Rhodopseudomonas palustris HaA2: one gene and its partners. The main gene of each other region encodes a partner of the protein of the gene in region 3 in a complex. Links are inferred from orthologs where the notes say so. Each region holds a gene or a part of one and is shown on either strand. Other genes may lie near its edges.

What was found.
Region 1: the proteins of RPB_RS15170 (region 3) and eno are in contact, whole or in part, in a solved structure (PDB 2FYM), measured with the Escherichia coli proteins. The link is inferred for Rhodopseudomonas palustris HaA2 from one-to-one orthologs.
Region 2: the proteins of RPB_RS15170 (region 3) and pnp are in contact, whole or in part, in a cryo-EM structure (PDB 9QH0), measured with the Escherichia coli proteins. The link is inferred for Rhodopseudomonas palustris HaA2 from one-to-one orthologs.

What each region holds. Positions count from the first base shown.
Region 1 is NC_007778.1:3,164,666-3,167,712, forward strand. Bases 98-2,994 are described here. They hold eno (phosphopyruvate hydratase), read right to left. Parts: upstream 2,240-2,994; coding sequence 956-2,239; downstream 98-955. Other genes in these bases: RPB_RS13990 (zinc-binding dehydrogenase), read right to left, coding at 98-740; queF (preQ(1) synthase), read left to right, coding at 2,372-2,848; RPB_RS14005 (glucan biosynthesis protein G), read left to right, coding at 2,944-2,994. Outside these bases: more of RPB_RS13990, read right to left, coding at 1-97; more of RPB_RS14005, read left to right, coding at 2,995-3,047. UniProt on the Escherichia coli protein: Catalyzes the reversible conversion of 2-phosphoglycerate (2-PG) into phosphoenolpyruvate (PEP). It is essential for the degradation of carbohydrates via glycolysis.
Region 2 is NC_007778.1:678,366-681,503, reverse strand. The notes cover bases 2-2,989. They hold pnp (polyribonucleotide nucleotidyltransferase), read right to left. Parts: upstream 2,580-2,989; coding sequence 423-2,579; downstream 2-422. Other genes in these bases: rpsO (30S ribosomal protein S15), read right to left, coding at 2,923-2,989; RPB_RS03080 (lipid A deacylase LpxR family protein), read right to left, coding at 2-146. Outside these bases: more of RPB_RS03080, read right to left, coding at 1-1; more of rpsO, read right to left, coding at 2,990-3,138. UniProt on the Escherichia coli protein: Involved in mRNA degradation. Catalyzes the phosphorolysis of single-stranded polyribonucleotides processively in the 3'- to 5'-direction. Also involved, along with RNase II, in tRNA processing.
Region 3 is NC_007778.1:3,429,271-3,433,113, reverse strand. Bases 1-3,693 are described here. They hold RPB_RS15170 (Rne/Rng family ribonuclease), read right to left. Parts: upstream 3,384-3,693; coding sequence 201-3,383; downstream 1-200. Other genes in these bases: RPB_RS15175 (dicarboxylate/amino acid:cation symporter), read left to right, coding at 1-124. UniProt on the Escherichia coli protein: Endoribonuclease that plays a central role in RNA processing and decay. Required for the maturation of 5S and 16S rRNAs and the majority of tRNAs. Also involved in the degradation of most mRNAs.

The DNA of each region.
Region 1 (3,047 bases), 260 kb from region 3 along the record:
AACGCGACGGTCGCGCCGGTCTCCGCCAGTGCGTCGGTGAGTTCGGCCATGAAAGTCGACGACGACGAGTCGACCACGTATTTGGCGCCGATGTCGCGTAGCAGCTTGGCCTGCGCCTCGCTGCGCACGATATTGACCAGATCGATTCCGTCCTGGAGGCAGATGCGGTTGAGCATCTGGCCGAGATTCGACGCCGCGGCGGTATGCACCAGAGCCTTGTGACCTTCCCGCTTCATCGTCTCGACCATGCCGAGCGCGGTCAGCGGATTGACGAAACAGGACGCGCCTTCGGCGGCAGTGGTCCCTTCGGCCAGTTGCAGGCAGTCGGCCGCCTTGATGACGCGATACTGCGCGTACATCGCGCCGCCGATCATCGCCACGGTCTTGCCGAGCAGTGCCTGCGCCGAATCCGATCTGCCGGCCTTGATCACCGTCCCGGCGCCTTCATTGCCGACCGGCATCGACTCGTCGAGCCGTCCGGCCATTGCCTTCATCGCCGCGTCCGGCACCTTGGCGGTGATTACAGGCGCATCCGGCGTTCCGGACGCCTCGGCAGTGGACATGTCGGCGGCGCCGAACAGCAGGCCGAGGTCGGAGGGATTGATCGGCGTCGCCGCGATCCGGACCACGACCTCATCGTCGCCGGGCTCCGGGATGTCGACCGGCACCAGCGAGACTTCGAGATCGCCGCTCGCTTTGATCAGCGAGCGCAGTTGCAGTCCGGTGGTGGCCTCGGTCACGCGTCTTCTCCCTGCTTTTTGTCAGCGCGGCGGCACCTTGGAGCAGTCGCGCGCGGGGTTCAAGACCGCGTTGATAACCTATCCGTCATTGCGAGGAGCGAAGCGAGGAAGCAATCCAGTTCTGACATCCAGCCTAAGGATGGATCGCTTCGCGGAGCCGGTCATCGGGCGGCGCTTCGCGCCGCCCCGTTGGCTCGCAATGGCGGAGTTCGCGCTCAGCGAAACGCCTTGAGCGCCGCCTTGCCGGCGAAATGCGCCTGGGTGCCGAGCTCCTGCTCGATGCGCAGCAGCTGGTTGTACTTCGAGGTGCGGTCGGCGCGCGCCAGCGAGCCGGTCTTGATCTGCCCGCAATTGGTGGCGACCGCGAGATCGGCAATCGTCGAGTCCTCGGTCTCGCCCGAGCGATGCGACATCACTGCGGTGTAGCCGGCCTTGTGCGCCATCTCGACTGCGGCGAGCGTTTCGGTCAGCGTGCCGATCTGGTTGACCTTGATCAGGATCGAGTTGGCGTAGCCGTTCTTGATGCCGTCATACAGCCGCGTGACGTTGGTGACGAACAGGTCGTCGCCGACCAGCTGGCACTTGTCGCCGATCAGGCCGGTGATCGCCTTCCAACCTTCGATGTCGTCTTCGGCCATACCGTCCTCGATCGACACGATCGGATAGCGCGCCACGAGATCGGCCAGATACTTCGCCTGCTCCTGCGGGCCGAGGCTCCTGCCTTCCGCTTCATAGACGTATTTGCCGTTCTTGAAGAACTCGGTCGACGCCGGATCGAGCGCGATCATCACGTCTTCGCCGGCCTTGTAGCCGGCCTTGCCGATCGCCGAGACCACGAAATCCAGAGCGGCATCGGCCGACGGCAGGTTCGGCGCGAAGCCGCCCTCGTCGCCGACATTGGTGTTGTGGCCGGCCTTCTTCAGTTCGCCCTTCAGCGTGTGAAAGATTTCCGAACCGCAGCGCAGCGCTTCGCTGAAGCTCGCGGCACCGGCCGGCATGATCATGAATTCCTGGAAATCGATCGGATTGTCGGCATGAGCGCCACCGTTGATGATGTTCATCATCGGCACCGGCAGCGTCCGCGCCGAGGTGCCGCCGACATAGCGATAAAGCGGCAGGTCGTAGGACGACGCCGCCGCCTTGGCGACGGCGAGCGAGACGCCGAGGATGGCGTTGGCGCCGAGTCGGCTCTTGTTCGGGGTGCCGTCGAGCTCGATCATGGTCTGGTCGATCTGGACCTGCGCTTCCGCATCCATGCCGCCGAGCGCGTCGAACAATTCGCCATTGACCGCCTCGACCGCCTTCAGCACGCCCTTGCCGAGATAGCGGCTTTTGTCGCCGTCGCGCAGCTCGACCGCCTCGTGGGCGCCGGTGGAGGCCCCGGACGGCACCGCCGCGCGGCCGACCGAGCCGTCCTCCAGCACGACATCGACCTCGACGGTCGGGTTGCCGCGGCTGTCGAGAATTTCGCGGCCGATGATGTCGACGATGGCGGTCATGGGAGCCTCACTGCGGATTTCTACGGGACAAGGATTGCGCCGCTTCTACAGCATGGCTTCGGGGCGGAAAAGGCCGTCGCGGAGATGACGGGCGGGTGACGAAAGGCTAAGACGGCGGCAACGGAGACCCCCATGTCCAGATCGCCCCGCAAAACCTCCAAATCAGCCGGCCTGCAACTCGGCCGCGCCGTCGCCTGGCCGGCCACGCCCGACGCCGCCCAGATCGACCGCGTCCCCAATCCGCAGGCCGGCACCGATTATCTGGTGCGCTTCACCGCGCCGGAATTCACCTCGCTGTGTCCGGTCACCGGCCAGCCGGACTTCGCCCATCTGGTGATCGACTACGCGCCGGGCGCCTGGCTGGTGGAATCGAAATCGCTGAAGCTGTATCTCGCCAGCTTCCGCAATCACGGCGGCTTCCACGAGGACTGCACGGTGTCGATCGGCAAGCGGATCGCTGCCGAGATCAAGCCGAAATGGCTGCGCATCGGCGGCTATTGGTATCCGCGCGGAGGAATTCCGATCGATGTGTTCTGGCAGACCGGGAAACTGCCGAAAAACGTCTGGGTGCCGGATCAGGGCGTCGCAACCTATCGCGGGCGTGGATAATCGCGCGGCCGCACATCTTCGCAGTTGCGAGCAAAGGGAACTTCACGACGTCGGGAACGTTGACTTGGAACTTTCTCGACTCTTGGAGCGTCCCATTGAATCGTCGGCAGGTTCTCACTGGTCTTGCAGCGATTCCGCTGTTGCAGTCCCAGGCCCGCTCGTCGTTCGCGCAGGCCGCGGATAAATCCCAACCCTTCGA
Region 2 (3,138 bases), 2.8 Mb from region 3 along the record:
GAGAGCCGGAAACCCGACGTGTAGTCGCGATCGGTATCCGCGACCGTATCGTTCTCGCCGATCAGCACCGCCCGCTGCGCGAGCGCGCCGTGCGACAGCAGGGTCGCGATCACGACCGTGGCGAGCTTGGCAGTCCAACGGCGCATGACGGTGTGATCTCGCGGGAGCGTGCGGCGAGTATCGGATGACGCCCCCCGGTTCGCAAGGCCGGCCTTCCGCAGCACCACAATGGGGTTCCGTTCGGTGGGGATTTGTGGCTGGGCGGACACAGTCTGCGAACGTCCAGCCGACCCGGACACCACTCACTGCAACAAAAAGGGGCAGCCTGCGCGGCCGCCCCTGATCACCTATTCTTGCTGTTGCGCGGCAATCTCGCGCCGGTCCGGCCGTGATCGGGTCACGACCGGTTCCGGTCCCGCGAACTACTCGCCGGTGGCCTGGGCCGGGGCTTCGCCTTCGGCCTTCTGCTTGGCCTCGAGGTCTTCGCCGGTCTCCTGATCGACCACGCGCATCGACAGCCGGGTCTTGCCGCGATCGTCGAAGCCGAGCAGCTTGACCTTGACCTTGTCGCCTTCCTTGACGACGTCGGAGGTCTTCTGCACGCGGCCGGAGGCGAGCTGGCTGATATGCACCAGGCCGTCCTTGGCGCCGAAGAAGTTCACGAAGGCGCCGAACTCCATCACCTTGACGACGGTGCCTTCGTAGATCTCGCCGACTTCCGGATCGGAGGCGATCGACTTGATCCACTTGATAGCAGCCTTGATCGACTCACCATCGCTGGAGGCGACCTTGACGGTGCCGTCGTCCTCGATGTTGACCTTGGCGCCGGTCTTCTCGACGATCTCGCGGATCACCTTGCCGCCGGTGCCGATCACTTCACGGATCTTGTCGGTCGGGATCTTGAAGGTCTCGATGCGCGGCGCGTGTTCGCCGAGCTCGGCGCGGGCGCGGTCGAGCGCCTTGGACATCTCACCCAGGATGTGGATGCGGCCGTCCTTGGCCTGGCCGAGCGCCACCTTCATGATCTCTTCGGTGATGCCGGCGATCTTGATGTCCATCTGCAGCGAGGTGATGCCCTGCTCGGTGCCGGCCACCTTGAAGTCCATGTCGCCGAGATGATCCTCGTCGCCCAGAATATCGCTGAGCACCGCGAAGCGCTCGCCTTCCAGGATCAGCCCCATCGCGATGCCCGCGGTCGGCCGCTTCAGCGGCACGCCGGCATCCATCAGCGCCAGCGAGGCGCCGCACACCGACGCCATCGAGGACGAGCCGTTCGACTCGGTGATCTCGGAGACGACGCGGATGGTGTAGGGGAACTCGTGATGCGGCGGCAGCACCGGACGGATCGCGCGCCACGCCAGCTTGCCGTGGCCGATCTCTCGGCGCTTGGTACCACCGAGGCGGCCGGTCTCGCCGACCGAATAGGGAGGGAAGTTGTAGTGCAGCAGGAACGTCTCTTTGTACGTTCCGGCCAGCGAGTCGACGTACTGTTCGTCTTCGCCGGTGCCGAGCGTGGTGACCACCAGCGCCTGGGTCTCGCCGCGGGTGAACAGCGCCGAACCGTGGGCGCGCGGCAGCACGCCGGCTTCGGCGATGATGCTGCGGACGGTCTTGCTGTCACGGCCGTCGATGCGCTTGCCGGTGTCGAGGATGTTCCAGCGAACGATCTTGGCCTCGAGCTCCTTGAACACGCCGGCGATGCGCAGCTTGTCGTATTTCGGCTCTTCGCCTTCCGGGAAGAAGTGCGCGATCGCCTTTTCCTTGACCTTGCCGACCGCGGCGTAGCGCTCCTGCTTGACCGGGATCGCGTAGGCGGCGCGCAGTTCCTGCTCGACCAGGCCGAGCATTTCCTTCTCGATCGCCGAATCGTCGATGACGACGAGTTCGCGCGGCTCCTTGGCGGCCTTCTCGGCGAGCTCGATGATCGCGTCGATCACCGGCTGGAAGTGACGGTGACCGAACATCACCGCGCCGAGCATGATTTCTTCCGACAGCTCCTTGGCTTCGGATTCGACCATCAGCACCGCGTCGGCGGTGCCGGCGACGACCAGCTCGAGCTGGGTCTCGGGCATCTCGTCGAGCACCGGGTTGAGCACGTATTCGTCGTTGATGAAGCCGACGCGGGCGGCGCCGATCGGGCCCTTGAACGGCGCGCCGGACAGCGTCAGCGCCGCCGAGGCGGCGACCATCGCCAGAATGTCCGGATCGTTCTCCATGTCGTGCGACAGCACGGTGACGATCACCTGGGTCTCGTTGCGCCAGCCGTCGGCGAACAACGGACGGATCGGGCGGTCGATCAGGCGGGAGACCAGCGTCTCCTTCTCGGTCGGGCGACCCTCGCGCTTGAAGTAACCGCCGGGGATGCGGCCGGCCGCGTAGGTCTTTTCCTGATAGTCCACGGTCAGCGGCAGGAAATCGACGCCTTCGCGCGGCGTCTTGGCGGCCACCACGGTGGCGAGCACGATGGTTTCGCCATAGGTGGCGACGACGGCGCCGTCGGCCTGGCGCGCGACCTTGCCGGTCTCGAGCTTGAGGGGACGCCCACCCCAATCGATTTCGACGGAATGCTTATTGAACATCGGGTGTCTCTTTCATCGTTTTCCGCGACGACCGGACGCCAGATACCAAAAGACCATGCGCAAGATTGCGGGACGCTGGCGACCCGAAGGTGCGAGCAGCGTCCGGCGATCCTGCCATGGTCTCGAGGTGGAAAATGGCGTTCAGTCCTCCCGGGTGTGGGCGCGCGACCTTCGAGGTCGTCGACCCACGGGGCGGGCACGGGGCCCGTTGACGGCCCAGCCGCCGGATGCGGCTGAGCAAACACACAGGCGAACTCAGAGCGCCTGTGTGGACGGTTCGGCCGGACGCGGCGGGTGGAAGCGGCGATCCGCTTCGTACCTCACCCGGCGGACGCGACTTCGATCAGCGACGGATGTTGTGCTTTTCGAGCAGCGCCTTGTAACGCGCCTCGTCCTTCTTCTTGACGTAGTCGAGAAGCGAACGGCGCGTCGACACCAGCTTCAACAGCCCGCGACGCGAGTGATTGTCCTTGGTGTGGGTCTTGAAATGCGCGGTGAGGTTGGCGATGCGTTCCGACAGGATCGCGACCTGAACCTCGGGCGAGCCGGTATCGCCGGC
Region 3 (3,843 bases):
CAACGGCGTCGCCACCGTGTTCGTGTCGTGGTGGGAGGGCGAGCTCGACCACGATCGGCTGCACGCCAATCTCGACAAGACGATCGACCCGTCGGACGTCGAGACTGCGGTCACCACCGGCTGATCGGTCGTTGCTGCCTGAAACGAAAACCGCCCGGCCTGATGGCCGGGCGGTTTCTTGTCGAGTTGACTGCGGCTGATCAGTTGCCGCCGCCGAAGCGGCGCGACCACCATCCGGCGCGACGGGAAGGTTCGGGAGCCGGCTCGGCAGCGGCCTGTGGCTCCGGAATGGCCGGTGCCGGTTCGGGCTGCTGCGCTGCCGGCTCGATCGCCAGCGGCGTCGACGCCTCCACCTTCGGTTCCGAGGACCCGAAATTCACCTTTTCGCGCACCGTCGACCGGCGGCGTGCGGCGGCGCGCTCGGCTGCGGCGTCGTCCTGGGCCTGCGCCGACGGAGCGGCGTCTTGGGCGGGGGCCGAGGCGACCGGCTCGCTCTGCTGCGCCTGCACCGGCTCTGCGCGTTCTTCCGGCTCGCTGGCAACGGGGGAAAGCGTAGCCGTGACCGGCTCTGCCATCTCATCGTCATCGATGTCCGGCTCGTGCCGCTTGCCGAGCAAGCGTCCGTCCGATCCACCGCCGTCCATATCGGCGGCCGCCTCGGCGGCCTCCGAGGTCTCCAACTCTCCGATGTCGTCGACGATCGAGCCGGAGGCGCCTTCTTCGAGGCCTCCCTCGGCAGCGCCACGCCGGCGGCGACCGCCGCGGCGGCCACGGCGACGCGGACGACGCTCGCCATTCGCCTGATCGGCCCGCGCGTCACCGTCCCCTTCAGCGCCGTCGGCGCTGTCGTCGCCGTCTTCGCTGTCGTCTTCGGAAACGGCTTCCAAAACCTCGGGAACGAGCGCAGCATCGCCGTCCTCGCGCGGCGCGCCCGCTTCACGGGCCTCGCCGGTGCGCGAGCGGCGGCGGCGGCGGCGCTTGCGCTTGCGGGCGTCGCCTTCTCCTTCGCCTTCGCCACTGTCGCTGGCGTGCTCATCGGCCAGGCCGACGGTCTCGTCGGTTTCGATCTCGGCCTCGAACTCGTAACCCTCGTCGTCCTCAAAAGGCTCTTCGGCCTGGACCGGATAGGCCGCGACCTGCGCCGCGAGCAGCGCCTTGGCGGATTCCAACGTGTGAACCTGCTCGCCGCGATCGATCACGAACGACTGCTGTCCGGTCACGGTCGGATCCGACACGACCGACAGCGTCACCCTGAAGCCGGTTTCGAGATCGCGCAGGTGCCCGCGCTTCTGATTGAGGACATAGAGGGCGACATCGGCGCGGGTGCGCACGATCAGATTATGGGTCGCGCCCTTCATCAGGATCTCTTCGAGACCGCGCAGCAATTGCAGCGCCACCGACGAGACCGACCGCACGTGGCCGGAGCCGCCGCAATGCGGGCAGGGCTCGGTCGAGCTTTCCAGCACGCTGGCGCGGATGCGCTGGCGCGACATTTCGAGCAGGCCGAAATGCGAGATCCGACCGACCTGGATGCGGGCGCGATCCTGCCGCAGGCAATCGCTGAGCTTGCGCTCGACAGCGCGATTGTTGCGCTTCTCGTCCATGTCGATGAAGTCGATGACGATCAGGCCGGCGAGGTCGCGCAGGCGCAGCTGCCGCGCGACTTCCTCCGAGGCCTCGAGGTTGGTCTTGAGCGCGGTGTCCTCGATATGGTGCTCGCGGGTCGAGCGACCGGAGTTGACGTCGATCGAGACCAACGCCTCGGTCTGGTTGATCACGATGTAGCCGCCGGACCGCAACTGCACGGTCGGCGAGAACATCGCGTCGAGCTGGCTCTCGACTCCCATTCGCGAGAACAGAGGTTGCCCGTCGCGATACAGCTTCACCGCGCGAACGTTGGACGGCATCAGCATGTGCATGAAGTCGCGCGCTTCCTGGTAGCCGGCTTCGCCCGCGACCTGGATTTCGTCGATCTCCTTGTTGTAGAGATCGCGTAGCGAGCGCTTGATCAGCGAGCCTTCCTCGTAGACGAGCGTCGGCGCCTGCGACTTCAGCGTGACGTCGCGGACCGTCTCCCACATCCGGATCAGATATTCGAAGTCGCGCTTGATCTCCGGCTTGGTGCGCGAGGCGCCGGCGGTGCGCAGGATGATGCCCATGCCTTCCGGCACGTCGAGATCCTGAACCACTTCCTTGAGGCGGGAGCGATCCTGCGCCGACGTGATCTTGCGGCTGATGCCGCCGCCGCGCGCGGTGTTCGGCATCAGAACGGCGTAACGGCCGGCGAGCGACAGGTAGGTCGTCAGCGCCGCGCCCTTGTTGCCGCGCTCTTCCTTGACCACCTGCACCAGCATCACCTGACGGCGCTTGATGACTTCCTGGATTTTGTACTGCCGGCGCGGCCGGAAGGCGCGTTCGGGAACTTCTTCCAGCACATCGTCGCCGCCGACGGATTCGACGATGTCTTCCTCGGCCTCGTCGTCCTCGTCCTCGTCTTCATCCTCGTCGTCTGCTTCGGTGTCGGACCGGGCAGCGTCCTCCAGGTCCGCGTCGCCATCCGCGTCGTTCAATTCGTCGCCGGCGTCATCGCCATGTTCTTGCTCAGCGCCTTCGGCGATCGGGAACGGCGCATCTTCGGCGTGACCGCTATTCTCTTCAACGTCCTGGGAGAGGGTCTGGGCGTGCGGCGTGGCGCCGAAGTCGGGCAGGGTGGGCTGCTCGCCGTCGGCGATGCTCGGCGCGACCGCCGTCTCGTCGAGATACTCAGCCGAAGCCGCATGGTATCCCTGGCGCTCGGCGTCGTGATGACCGTCGTGGCCTTCGGCATTGTCCGCCGAGGCCTGCGTCACATCGCCGGCGTCATCCGCAGGAATGTCGTGCATCGGCCGTTCGTGGTCGGCGTGCGCGTGTCCATTGTCGGCAGGATCGCTGTCGGCAAGATCGCTGAATTGATCGTGCGGCTCGGCCACGGCGCCGGCGGAAGCCTCGACGATCTCGCTGGTGACCCGTTCGCCACTGCCGCGGCGGCGATGGCTGCGGTGCCTCGACCGGCGGCGGGTCGAGCGCTGCTCGTTTTCTTCCTCGGCCTCGCGATGCGCCCGCTCGTCGGCCTCGATCAGGGCCTGACGATCGGCGACGGGGATCTGGTAGTAGTCGGGATGGATTTCGCTGAAAGCGAGGAATCCGTGCCGGTTGCCGCCGTATTCGATGAAGGCGGCCTGCAACGACGGTTCGACCCGTGTCACTTTGGCGAGGTAGATGTTGCCACGCAGTTGTTTGCGCTGTGCGGTCTCGAAATCAAACTCTTCGACGCGGTTGCCGCGGACCACGACCACCCGGGTCTCTTCCGGGTGGGTGGCGTCGATCAGCATCTTGTTGGGCATTTTTGAACTCTTGGCGGCGGAAAGCGCGCGAGACGGCCAGCGCAATAAGCGCGACCGGATAACGCGACGGTCCACCTGATTCGGGGGTGAGGGGAAGGCCGAAACGCACTTCACCGCGCCGTGCCGGCGTCGAACCCGAGGCGGTGCGCGTGGCGAAGCTGTTGCTTCGCGGCGGCGCGGCCTTTGCGTGGGTCCGGTTCGGCATCGCAATATGGCGCATCAAGCGTCGGCCCGTCTGAACGAGTGGCGGCAAAGCATCCGCCGTGTCTTCTTGCTGAAGGACCGGCCTTGCGCCGAAGCGCTCACCGGCATGGATCATCCGGCCGAAAGGCCGGACTGGTCGGTCATGAAGAGTCTGAACCGTCCCTGGTAGGATAGAGGCCCGGGGACCGGAAGCCGCTCGGGCTGAACCGACGCACCTGCCTGGCCGCGCACTGCGCTGGCTCGGAGGGGACGGAAA